3 regions of the Kitasatospora sp. NPDC058184 genome follow, and region 3 is predicted to be linked to each of the others. Evidence: riboswitches for the same ligand, from Rfam matches in the RefSeq annotation. Region 3 holds a riboswitch; each other region holds the start of a gene.
The links. A riboswitch is a leader RNA that binds a small molecule or an ion and turns the genes downstream of it on or off. The one in region 3 is predicted to bind S-adenosylmethionine.
Positions count from the first base shown of each region.

Region 1: another riboswitch for S-adenosylmethionine. It lies ahead of ACFVXH_RS02340 (aminotransferase class V-fold PLP-dependent enzyme); the one in region 3 lies ahead of thrC (threonine synthase).
Region 2: another riboswitch for S-adenosylmethionine. It lies ahead of ACFVXH_RS15265 (IclR family transcriptional regulator); the one in region 3 lies ahead of thrC (threonine synthase).

Region 1 covers NZ_JBHVVE010000001.1:510,797-514,983, reverse strand. The annotation lists gene ACFVXH_RS02350 (hypothetical protein) at 1-230, shown strand, start outside; gene trpD (anthranilate phosphoribosyltransferase) at 346-1,422, shown strand; SAM riboswitch class IV at 1,531-1,649, shown strand; gene ACFVXH_RS02340 (aminotransferase class V-fold PLP-dependent enzyme) at 1,701-3,083, shown strand; gene ACFVXH_RS02335 (Lrp/AsnC family transcriptional regulator) at 3,087-3,368, opposite strand; gene ACFVXH_RS02330 (rhomboid family intramembrane serine protease) at 3,410-4,187, opposite strand, start outside.
Region 2 covers NZ_JBHVVE010000007.1:46,286-50,472, forward strand. The annotation lists gene ACFVXH_RS15255 (BTAD domain-containing putative transcriptional regulator) at 1-84, opposite strand, end outside; gene ACFVXH_RS15260 (hypothetical protein) at 415-1,548, shown strand; SAM riboswitch class I at 1,634-1,775, shown strand; gene ACFVXH_RS15265 (IclR family transcriptional regulator) at 1,978-2,691, shown strand; gene ACFVXH_RS15270 (threonine/serine exporter family protein) at 2,875-4,128, opposite strand.
Region 3 covers NZ_JBHVVE010000035.1:72,648-76,834, reverse strand. The annotation lists gene ACFVXH_RS38835 (trehalose-6-phosphate synthase) at 1-769, opposite strand, end outside; gene ACFVXH_RS38830 (glucosyl-3-phosphoglycerate synthase) at 830-1,867, opposite strand; SAM riboswitch class I at 1,979-2,115, shown strand; gene thrC (threonine synthase) at 2,132-3,412, shown strand; gene ACFVXH_RS38820 (MoaD/ThiS family protein) at 3,448-3,726, shown strand.

The DNA of each region.
Region 1 (4,187 bases), on a different contig from region 3:
GCGAGGCCGTTCCGGCCGGCGGGCTGGGCCTCGGGCGCCAGCTCAAGGACGAGATCTACGGCTGCCCGCCGGTCCTGGTGCTGATCGGCCGGCCGCAGGACTCCTGGCTGGCCGCCTGGAGCCGGGCCGACGCCGCGATCTCCCGTCCGGTGGAGCCGGTGGCGCTGGCCGGGGCGGTCGCCGCCCTGCTGCGGGACCGGCTGGCGAAGCGGACTCCGGCCGTCCGCTGAAATCCGCGCCAGGAGTAGGAAAGACAGGGGTAGAAGCGGGCGCTCCGCTCGATAGGCTGGCTCCATCCGTACGGACGTCCCCGGAGCGGGGAACCGACAACAGCTGGAGTCAGCCATGGTGAACGTGAACCCTGCGAACGGCGGTAGCGACCCCGCGCAGGTGGTCCGCACCTGGCCGGACCTCCTGGCGGCACTGTTGCAGGGGGAGGACCTCGACCGCTCGTCCACCGCGTGGGCGATGGACCGGATCATGAGCGGCGAGGCGTCCCCCGTCCAGGTGGCCGGGTTCATGATCGCGCTGCGGGCCAAGGGCGAGTCGGTCGAGGAGATCGCCGGCCTGGTCGACGCGATGTACGCGCACGCCGAGCCGCTGGAGATCCCCGGCCCGGCGGTGGACATCGTCGGCACCGGCGGGGACCGGGCGAAGACCGTCAACATCTCCACCATGTCGGCGATCGTCGCGGCGGCCGCCGGCGCCAAGGTGGTCAAGCACGGCAACCGGTCGGCCTCCTCGACCAGCGGCTCCTCGGACGTGCTGGAGAAGCTCGGGGTGGCGCTGGACCTCTCCCCCCGGCGAGTCGCCGAGGTGGCCGAGGAGGTCGGGCTGACCTTCTGCTTCGCGGCGAAGTTCCACCCCTCGATGCGGCACGCCGCCACCGCGCGGCGCGACCTCGGGGTGCCGACCGCCTTCAACATCCTCGGCCCGCTGACCAACCCGGCCAAGGTCACCGCGCACGCCATCGGCTGCTTCGACACCCGGCTGTCCGGGCTGATCGCCGGGGTGCTGGCCCGGCGGGGCGCCACGGCGCTGGTCTTCCGCGGCGACGACGGGCTGGACGAGCTGACCATCACCACGACCTCGCAGGTCTGGCTGGTGCGCGACGGGGTCGTCACGGAGTCCACCTTCGACCCGCGGGACGTGGGCATCGAGCTGGTCGGCATCGAGGCGCTGCGCGGGGCGGACGCCTCGTACAACGCCGAGGTCGCGCGGCGGCTGCTGGCCGGCGAGCACGGGCCGGTGCGGGACGCCGTCCTGCTGAACACGGCGGCGGCGCTGGTCGCGCTGGAGCTGGGCGACGCGCCGCTCACCGAGCAGCTGGCGGCCGGCATGGAGCGGGCCGCGAAGGCGATCGACTCCGGTGCCGCGCAGGACCTGCTGCGGCGCTGGTCGGAGGCCACCAGCCGGGCCTGAGGCGGCAGTTGGGGAGCCCGTGCCGGTACGCCGACGCGGGCTCCCGTGCTGTCCGGATGCTGGATGCCCGTTTGACCACCCGGTGGACCAGGCCTAGAGTCTTCGCCAGGTCATGAGTGACAGCGCCAAGCCCCAGCTGGCTGTCCGGCAACCCTCCGTCCGTGGCGGGGTGCCCTGGGTGAGGACCGGGTCGTCACGGCAAGCCGTCCGTGCGACAAGCGCGGACGCCCGACGACTAGCACTCCCGGGGTCCCTTGCCCCAGAAGGAGTGCATCCCCATGTCTCTGGCCACCGAAATCCGCACCCCGCTCGCCGTCCTCGGCGCCGACGTCCAGGTCCCGCTCGCCAGCGGTGAGAAGGTCGGCTACGCGGCGCTCGACTACGCGGCGAGCTCGCCGGCGCTCCAGCGGGTGTGGGACGACGTCGCCGCCTACGCGCCGTACTACGGCAGCGTCCACCGCGGGGCCGGGTACCTCTCCCAGCTGTCCACCGACCTGTTCGAGCAGAGCCGCCGCACCGTCGGCGAGTTCCTCGACCTGCGCGAGGGCGACCAGGTGGTCTTCACCCGGGCCACCACCGACTCGCTCAACCTGCTGGCCTCCGCCGTCCCGGCCGGCACCCGGGTGTTCGCCTTCGAGACCGAGCACCACGCCTCGCTGCTGCCCTGGGCGCACGCCGGACTGGACGTCACCTACCTGCGGGCGCCGCGCTCGCGGGCCGAGGCGGTGGCCGCGCTGGACGCCGCGCTCGCCGAGACGCCCGAGGGCCCCAGGCTGCTCTGCGTCACCGGCGCCTCCAACGTGACCGGCGAGCTGTGGCCGGTCGCCGAGCTGACCGCGACCGCGCACCGGCACGGCGCCCGGGTGGTGCTGGACGCCGCCCAGCTGGCGCCGCACCACCGGGTCTCGGTGCGCGAGCTGGACGTCGACTGGATCGCCTTCTCCGGCCACAAGATCTACGCGCCGTTCGGCGCCGGGGTGCTGGCCGGCCGGGCGGACTGGCTGGACGCGGCCGAGCCGTACCTGGCCGGCGGCGGGGCGACCCGGACGGTGGCCCGGGAGGCCGACGGCTCGGTGGCCGTGCAGTGGCACACCGGCCCGGCCCGGCACGAGGCCGGCTCGCCGAACGTCATCGGCGCCTACGCGATCGCCTCGGCCTGCCGGGCGCTGACCGAGGCCGGCTTCGACGGGCTGGAGGCCCGCGAGCAGCAGCTGATCGCCCGGCTGACGGCCGGGCTGGCCGAGATCCCGCAGGTCAAGGTGCTGAACCTGTTCGGCGAGGGCTCCGCCCGGGTGGGCGTGCTGTCCTTCGTCGTCCGGGACTGGAACAGCTCGCACTTCTCCGCCGCGCTGTCCGCCGAGTACGGCATCGGGGTGCGCGACGGCCTGTTCTGCGCCCACCCGCTGGTGCGCACGCTGCTGGGCGACGAGGACGAGGCACCGTCCGAGTGTGGTGCGCCCGAGCCGTCGCTGCCGGGCGAGCGCAGCCTGAACGCGATCCGGGTGAGCTTCGGCGCCGGGACGCCGGACGAGCACGTCGACCGCTTCCTGACCGCCGTCCGGGAGCTGGTCACGGAGGGCGCGGCGTGGAACTACCGCAACGAGGGCGGGCGCTGCGTCGCCACCGTGCAGGTCGAGCGGGGTCGGCGCGCCGAGGGCTGACCGCTACTCGTCCAGGCCGAGGGCGAAAGCGGCCTCCAGGTCGTGCTGGGAGTAGGTGCGGAAGGCGATCTGGGTCTCGGTGTGGGCCACGCCCGGGACCTTGTTGAGCCGGCCCGGGATGACCTCGGCCAGGTCGTCGTGCCGGCGCACCCGCACCATCGCCACCAGGTTGTAGCCCCCCGTCACCGAGTAGACCTCGCTCACGCCGTCGATGGCGGCGATGGATTCGGCGATCTCCGGGATGCGGTCGACACTGGTCTTGATCAGGACGATGGCGGTGATCACAGTTCGGGCTCCTTTGTGGGGTGCCGCCAGCGTATCGGGCGTCAGCCCGGTCGTCGCGGGGGGTGGCGGACCACGGTGCAGGCGTAGAGGAACCCGGCCGAGAAGCCGATCACGTGGACCAGGTACGCCACCCCGGGGCCGGCCGCGTGCACCGACCACCACTGCAGGACGAACCAGAGGCCGAGCACCAGCCAGGCCGGGAAGCGCAGCGGCAGGAAGAACAGCAGCGGGACGAGGGTGGTCACCCGGGCCCGGGGGTGGAGGCGCAGGTAGGCGCCGAGGGCGGCGGCGATCGCCCCGGAGGCCCCGATGAGCACCCGGGTGGAGTTCGGCGAGTGCGCCTCGGCGAGCGCGAAGCCGTACGTGGTCAGGCTGCCGGCGGCCAGGTAGAAGACGGCGTACCGGGCCCGGCCCAGCCGGCGTTCGACGGTGGGGCCGAAGACCTGGAGGAAGAGCAGGTTCCCGAGCAGGTGCAGCCAGCCGGCGTGCAGGAAGAGCCCGGTGAGGACGGACAGCGCCGGGCGCTTGCCCGGGGTCGGGGCGGCCGGGCAGCCGGGGACCGGGTCGGGGGCCTCGGCGAGCTGTCCGGCGGTCAGCGGCCGTCCGGCCAGCACCTCGGCCGGGACGGCGCCCCAGCGCTGCTCGTACCGCTGCTCCGCGCAGACCCGGGCCTGGCCCGTGCCGTACAGCGGGTTGAGCCCCGCGGCCGGGCCGAGCAGGAAGACCAGGGTGTTGAGGGCGATCAGGGCGTAGCTGACCACGGGGGCGGTCGCCGCCGGGCGGCCGCCCCGGGCGGCGGTGTGGTCGGGGACCGCGAGC
Region 2 (4,187 bases), on a different contig from region 3:
CTGCTGGGGGCTGCCCACCTTCAGTACGGTCGCGCCGCGCTGCGCCCGCATCAAGCCCAGCACCGAGAACCGGAAATCATCCATTCCTGCACCTGCCCGCTTCATGTGCTCGCCCCCGCCCGCACGTGCCACCCCCGAATTGGTGAGTCCCTATCAACCCACGGGACCTGGCGGGATGTCGAGAGATCGTCGACCCGGTGGTGATCCGGTGTTGATCGGCCGTCGCCACAATCGGTGATGTGGCGCCCGCAGTCGGCCCGGCCCATCACCGCCGGACCCGCCACGTCCCCGGTCGCCCGGCCGCCGACCGGCGACCCCCACGGCTCTCGGAGGCGGACGCCCATGAACACGGACCGGAACAGCGACCTGAGCACCGGCCGGAAAGCGGATCCGAACGCGGAACCGAGTACGGCGTTGAGCACGGACCTGAGCACCGACCGGGCCACGGACCGGCAGGGCGGACTGGACACCGACCTGCTCCACCGCCTGCTCGACGTCGACCCGGCCTGCGGACCCGTCGAACTGCTCCACCGCGCCCGGGGCGAGCGCCACCTCCCGTACCTGGTGCTCGCCGCGCTCGCCCGGGAGGACGTCCGGATGGGCGCGCACGCCCGGGACGAGCTGCGGCGCGCCCGCGACCGGGTCGAGTGTTACGCCCGGGTCGCCCGCGACCTCGCCGACGCCACCGGGGTCCGCCCCATCCGAGACCTGCCGCTGGCCGGCTACTACCCGCCCGACCTGCCCCGGCCGCTGGCCGAGCTCAGCCTCGTCAGCCCCACCGAGGCCTCGCTCTGGCAGGCCGTCAACCGGCTGGTCACCGACCACCCGGTGGAGTCCGTGGAGGTCACCCTGCTCGGCGAGCGCCCCCGGCACACCGCCGTCACCCTGCGCTGGCCGGCCGGGGACCCGCTGCTCGACCCGTGGTACCAGGTGCGGGTCGCGACCGCCGCGCTCCCCGGCGACCTCGCCACCGTCCCGGTCCGCCCCTACCTGGCCGCCGACGACCACGTCGAATGCCTGATCGCCCTCGCCGAGGAAGGGCTCGGGCGCACCTTCCTCGCGGGCGACGTGATCGACGTGGCCCGGCTCGCCGGGCAGCCCTTCGAGCCCGTCGAGACCGCCGCGGTGGTCGCCGCCTACCGGCTCGCCCCGGAGGCCGCCGCCCTCCTCGACCTCGCCGCCGAGCACGTGCCGCTCGGCGCCCTGCGGGACGTGCGCACCGTCCTGGAGGCCGAGGTCGCCCCCGAACTCCGCCGCCGGACCTCTGCCGGCACCCCGCCGTGCCACGGCACCTCGCCGCGCCACGGCACGCTGCTGCGCCGCACCGTCATCCGGCACCAGTGGGACGAGGCGCTGCTGCTCCCGGCCGGCGACGCCACCCTGCTGCTCACCCCGGTCGCCGACTACCTGCTCGGCCCCGAGGGCACCCGGCCCACGGACCGCGAGCGCACCGCCGCCCTCGCCGCCCTGCACGCCTGGGACGCGACCCTCCCCGGCAGCCCGGACGGGGCCCCGTGCACCGGCCTGTCGGGGCCGCGCCACCGCTGAGCCGGCCCCGCGGGGCGTGGTCGAGGGCGGGTCGAGGGCGGGGGGACTTGCCGACCCGCCCCGGATGTCTTGTATCGTTCCTGGCGAATCATCCAGAGGGGTGGAGGGACCGGCCCTACGAAGCCCCGGCAACTCCCCGTTCGACCCGGCGTCCGAAGTACGCGCCGTGTTGGCGGGGGCAGTGCCAACTCCGGCCTGTCGCCACTGTGGCGCGGGAAAGATGAGGAGACACGGTGCTCTCTGTGCTGTCCTTCGCCCGGGCGCTTCCCGCCCCGGTCCTTTCGCGTACCCGTCTCGTGCCCGGCGCAGGCAATCGGCCGACTTCTCCGGCCTGTCCTCGCTGACCACACCCCCCGGCTCCCCGCCAGGAGCCGCCGTGAGCAGCGCGGACCCGCTGCTCCCGGGCCTTGAGACTGGAGTACCCATCCCATGGAGAACACGAGCGGCGTCGGCGTGCTCGACAAGGTCACCTCGATCCTCGGCACCCTGGAGGCCGGGCCCGCCACCCTGGGCGGCCTCGTCGCGGCCACCGGCATGGCGCGGCCCACCGCCCACCGGCTGGCCGTCGCACTCGAACACCACCGCCTGGTCAGCCGGGACGTCCAGGGCCGGTTCATGCTCGGCCCCCGCCTCGGCGAGCTCTCGGCGGCCGCCGGCGAGGACCGGCTGCTGGCCGCGGCCGGCTCGGTCCTCGCCCAGTTGCGGGACGCCACCGGCGAGAGCGCCCAGCTCTACCGGCGGCAGGGCGAGGTCCGGATCTGCGTAGCCGCCGCCGAGCGGCTCACCGGCCTGCGCGACACCGTTCCGGTGGGGGTCACCCTCCCCATGAAGGTCGGCTCCGCCGCCCAGATCCTGCTCGCCTGGGAGGAGCCCGAGCGCCTCCACCGCGGCCTGCAGGGGGCCCGCTTCACCGCCACCGCGCTGAGCGGCGTGCGGCGCCGCGGCTGGGCCCAGTCCGTCGGCGAGCGCGAGGTCGGGGTCGCCTCCGTCGCCGCGCCCGTCCGCGGCCAGTCCAACCGGGTGGTGGCCGCCGTCACGGTCTCCGGGCCGATCGAACGGCTCAGCCGCCACCCCGGCGCCCAGCTCTCCCAGGCCGTCGTCGAGGCGGCCCACCGGCTCACCGAGGCCCTGCGCCAGCCCTGACGGGGGCTCCGAGGCTCTCGGATTCCGAGGTTCCGGGGTTCCCTGGTCATGGGTTCCGAACCTCGGGTTCCGAGACTCCGGGCTCCGGGGCGCACCTCCGCGCGCCCCGGGGCCCGGTTCCGGCCCGTACCGGTCCCGGGTCCGGCTTGGCTCGGGCCCGGCTCGGGCCTGGTTCCGACCGGCTCAGGCCCGGTGCGGCAGGCCGGTGAGGCTGGGGCGGGGGATCCGGCTGATCACCGCGCCGATCAGTGTGCCGATCGACACCCCGAAGACCGCCGAGACGGCCGCCAGCAGCGACTGTGCCCCGTTGCCGACCTCGATCTGCGCGGTGTTCAGCAGACCGAAGGAGCCCGGCACGACGATCCAGAACGCCGGGAGGTAGAGCACCTGCCAGAGCGGACCGCCCGGCAGCCAGTGCACCAGGGTGGCCGCGACCGCGGCGGCGACGGCACCGGCCAGGCCGCCGATCGCCGCGCCGTGCACCGACCCCACCGCCACCTGGGCGGTGACGCTCACCGCGATTACCGCGACGATCCACGGGATGGCCGAGGGCGGGGTGTGGACGTTGACCACCACCCCGGCCACCGCGATCGCCAGCCCCAGCGCGATCACCCACCAGCTCGGCTTGGCCACCTGCACGTTGGCCAGCGCGGTGGACGGCATGCCGATCGCGGTGGCGGCCGCGGCCACCCCGGCGAGGAACAGCGTCAGCTGCACGGCGCCGGAGACCAGCCGGGCGGTGCCCGCGTTGGCCGCGCCGGCGGCGATCTCGGACAGCCCGGTGACCAGCAGTCCGCCCGGCAGCAGGATCGCCAGGGTGGCCACGATCGTCCGCAGCGGCCCGTCCAGCAGCGAGGCCCGCGCGAGTGCCAGGACCAGCAGCGCGACCAGGAAGCCGGCCGTGACGGGCAGCAGCGGCCGCAGGTGCGGCCGCCGCCGGGCGAGCACGGTCAGGCCCACCACGATCAGCGAGCCGAGCCCGGCGGCCAGCACGTTCGCCGCCACCGGCTGCAGGAAGATGCAGACCCCGACCCCGACCGGCAGCGCCCCGAAGTCCGCCACCCACGCGGGCCAGCGGGCGGGCGCCCGCCGGATCCGGTCCAGCTCGGCGCGCGCCCGCGGCCCGTCGAGTTCGCCCGCCCGCAGCCGGTGCACCAGGTCGAGGACGTCGGCCGTCTGCTCGAACCGCAGGGTGCCGCCGAGCGGCTGGAACCTGGTGGCGCCGTCCGGGTCCAGGGCCACGAACAGCCCGTTGGTCAGCGCGGCGACCTGGACCTCAGGGGCGCCCAACGCCCGCCCCAGTCCACGGAGTTCGTCCTCGACCTCATGGACGGGCAGGCCGCCGCCCAGCAGGGCTTCGCCCAGGTCGAGCAGGAGACGGCAGAGCGGGTCGGGCGGGGCGTCGGTGTCCCGGACCGATGGAGACTTGCTAGGCATGGCAGGTATCGTCCCACCCTGCCCGATTCGGTCTGAATCTGCCCCGGTCTGTTCGCTTC
Region 3 (4,187 bases):
TGGTGCGGCCGTCGACGGTGACGGTGAGCGCGTCGTGGTCGACGGTCGCGCCGAGGAGGTCCTCGCAGCAGGCGGCGAAGGCGCGGGCCCAGCGCTGGGTCAGGAAGCCGGCCCGGTCGGCGCCGAGGATGCCGGTGAGGACGGCCCGGGCGACGTCGTCGGGCAGCATCCGGTAGTACTCCGGCGGGGCCCAGGGGGTGTGCGAGAAGTGGCCGATCCGCAGGTCGGGGCGGGCTTCGCGGAGCAGGGCCGGGACCAGGGAGAGGTGGTAGTCCTGGACGAGGACGGCGGCGTTCGGGGCGGCCTCGGCGGCGAGGGCTTCGGCGAAGGCCTCGTTGTAGGCCCGGTAGGCGGCCCATTCGGTGCGGAAGGCGGCGTCGAAGGAGGGGGCGGTGGGGGTCGCGTAGAGCAGGTGGTGGACGAACCAGAGGGTGGAGTTGGCGACGCCGTTGTAGGCGCGGGCGAAGGTCAGCGGGTCGATGTCCAGCATCCGTACGGCCTGGCCGCCGACCTCGTGGCCGGCCAGGTCGAGGCGGCCGTGGGGTGCCTCGGCGGCGGCCCTGCGGTCGGAGTCGTCGAGGGCGGCGCAGACCCAGACGGCGTTCGGGTCGTCGATGGCGGAGAGGCCGGAGACCAGGCCGCCGCCGCCGCGGCGCAGGGTCAGTGTGCCGTCGTCGGCGGTGCTGAAGGACACCGGTCCCCGGTTGGACGCCACCAGGACGGGGGCGGTGCCGGTCACGCTCGAACGGTTGGTCGTGAGATCGCCCATGGTTGGCATGTTGCCGTGGGGTCGGCGTGGCAAACCCGTGCGGCCCGTCGAAGAGAGGCCCTAATGGCGGGCGGCGTACTCGGGGAGGGTGTGGATCGGGGGGCGTTCGAGGGCGGTCACCGGGTGGGTGTGGGCGGTGAAGGCGCGGGTTTCCGGGTCGCGGGTGAACTGGGTGAGGTGGGGGTGGACGAGGTCGGCGGAGGCCTTGAGGCGGTGGGTGCGGTCGAGGCGTTCCAGGGCGGTCCGGTAGATGGTGGCGGCCATCCGGCCGAGGGCCTGGCCGTCCTGGTGGCGGTGGTGCCGGACGCCGACGTCCACCTGGGCGAGGGCGTCCAGGCCGGCCAGCTCCAGGGCGTCGACCAGCAGGCCGAGTTCGACGCCGTAGCCGGTGGGGAAGGGCAGCCGTTCGAGCAGTGAGCGGCGGGCCGCGTACTCGCCGCCGAGGGGCTGGACGAAACCGGCGAGTTCCGGCCAGTGGAGGTTGAGCAGGGGGCGGGCGACGAGTTCGGTGACCCGGCCGCCGCCGGCTGGCAGGACGGCGCCCTCCGACTCCAGCGGGCGGTCGTACATGGCCTTGACCAGCTGGATGGACTCGTCGGTGAGCAGCGGGCCGATGATGCCGGAGACGAAGGCCGGGTCGAACTCGCGCAGGTCGGCGTCGACGAAGCAGACGATGTCGCCGTGGGTGACCAGCAGTGAGCGCCAGAGCACCTCGCCCTTGCCGGGGACGGCGGGCAGCCGGGGCAGGACGGCGTCGCGGTGCTCGACCCGGGCGCCGGCCTCGGCGGCGACGGCGGCGGTGGCGTCGGTGGAGCCGGAGTCGACGACGACGAGTTCGTCGACGAGCGGGAGGCGTTCCATCAGCTCGCGGCGGATGGTGCGGACGATGTCGCCGACGGTGGCCTCCTCGTCCAGGGCGGGGAGGACCACGCTGACCGTGCGACCGGTGCGCTCCTTGGCGTCGAGCAGGGTGCGGACCGGCCGGTCGGCCGCGCTCCAGGAGCGGCGGCGCAGCCAGGACGCCGCCTGCGGGAGGAGCGCGGGAGTCGGTTCGGCGGGCACGGAGATCTCCTCGGCGAGGTCGGTGGGACGGGTCATCTCGCTTGGCGGACGGTCCCGTTCAGGTTTGACGCCTTCGGATACAGTCTTCGTACAGCGGTCGGACCTTTGCACGCCGGGGTCTCCGTTGAGCACCACCACAATTTCACAAGCTCATCCAGAGGGACTGAGGGAACGGCCCGTTGACGTCCCGGCAACCTTCTCGCGCGGCTGTCTGTCGACAGGCCCCGGCGGGACAGGTGCCAATTCCGTCCCGTGTCGCGACCGCGCCACGGGGAAGATGAGGAGAGAGGCCTCGCCATCATGGCTATCGACACTGCCGCACCCGTTTCCGTCGACCTCGGCCCGGCCGCCGCGCTGTCCTGTCGCGAGTGCGGCACCCGCTTCCCGCTCGGCCCCAGCTTCGCGTGCCTGGAGTGCTTCGGCCCGCTGGAGATCGCCTACGAGTTCGGCAGCGAGGGCGCCGAGGAGTTGCGCAAGCGGATCGAGGCCGGTCCGGCCTCCATCTGGCGGTACGCGCCGCTGCTGCCGGTGCCGGCCGACGTGGCGTCCAAGCCGAACCTGAACCCGGGGTGGACCCCGCTGGTGAAGGCGGACAACCTGGGCCGGGAGCTCGGTTTCACCGCCCAGCTGCACGTCAAGGACGACTCCGGGAACCCGACGCACTCGTTCAAGGACCGGGTGGTCGCGTGTGCGATCGAGGCGGCCCGGGCGTTCGGCTACACCACGCTGTCCTGCTCCTCCACCGGCAACCTGGCCGGCGCGGTGGGTGCGGCGGCGGCCCGGGCCGGGTTCCGGTCCTGCGTGTTCATCCCGCACGACCTGGAGCAGGGCAAGGTCGTCATGGCCGGGGTGTACGGCGGCGAGCTGGTCGGCATCGAGGGCAACTACGACGACGTGAACCGCTTCTGCTCGGAGCTGATCGGCGACCCGGCCGGCGAGGGCTGGGGCTTCGTCAACGTGAACCTGCGGCCGTACTACGGCGAGGGCTCCAAGACGCTGGCGTACGAGATCTGCGAGCAGCTCGGCTGGCGGCTGCCGGAGCAGATCGTGATCCCGATCGCCTCGGGCTCGCAGCTGACGAAGATCGACAAGGGGCTCCAGGAGCTGATCAGGCTCGGCCTGGTCGAGGACCGGCCGTACAAGGTCTTCGGCGCCCAGGCGGAGGGCTGCTCGCCGGTGTCGGCCGCGTTCAAGGCCGGCCGGGACGTGATCAAGCCGGTGAAGCCGGACACCATCGCCAAGTCGCTGGCGATCGGCAACCCGGCCGACGGCCCGTACGTGCTGGACATCGCCCGCCGTACCGGTGGCGCGGTGGAGGACGTCACGGACGCCGAGGTCGTGGCGGCGATCCGGCTGCTGGCGCGGACCGAGGGGATCTTCGCCGAGACCGCGGGCGGGGTGACCGTCGGCGTGCTGAAGAAGTTGGTCGAGACCGGGCAGCTGGACCCGGCCAAGGAGACCGTCGCGATCAACACCGGCGACGGGCTGAAGACCCTGGACGCCGTCTCCGATTCCGGGATGACCGCCGTCATCCGCCCGACGCTGGACTCGTTCCGCGCCGCCGGCCTCGTGTCCGCCTGAACCACCCGATAGGCCCCGCCCCCGCTAGGAGAGTCATGAGCGCCACCGTCCGCATCCCCACCATCCTGCGCACCTACACCGACGGCGCCGCCGAGGTGACCGCCGAGGGTGCCACCCTGGCCGAGGTCGTCGCCGACCTGGAGAAGAACCACGCGGGCATCGCGGCCCGCGTCCTGGACGACACGGGCAAGCTGCGCCGCTTCGTGAACGTCTACGTGAACGACGACGACGTGCGCTTCGCCGAGGGTCTGGCGACCGAGATCAAGGACGGCGCCAGCGTCTCGATCATCCCGGCGGTGGCCGGCGGCTGCTGAGCCGACAAAGCAGAACCCGCGGTCGCCCGCGCGTACGGAAATCCGTTCTCCGTATGCGCGGGCGACCGCTCGCATTCCGGCGGGAATATTTCCGGGTCGAGTCGGAGTAGAGTGTGGCTCGGCTGGGAACAGGGTTTCCCTTTCGGCCCCCGCAGTGCTCGGCCCGGGGGCGTCCGGCCGCCGGGGGCGGACCGTGAAACATGTCAGGCAGATGTCAGAATTCGCGCGGGCATTTGAGTAATTCGTCCGCTATGTCCGGCGTGGAATGCCGAGATTATTCCGATTCGATCCGTCCTGTCCCTTGACGCCTTGGCGGAATTACCGGCGGTTGGCCCTGTTGCAGAGGGCGTCGATCCGGATACATTCAGCGGCGGTCGACGCAATCACCCGCTCACCGGAGGCCGCCCGGCGTTCCGCGCGGATGGTTGCGGCGTGCACGGCTGCGCCCAGGGGGGGTTCCC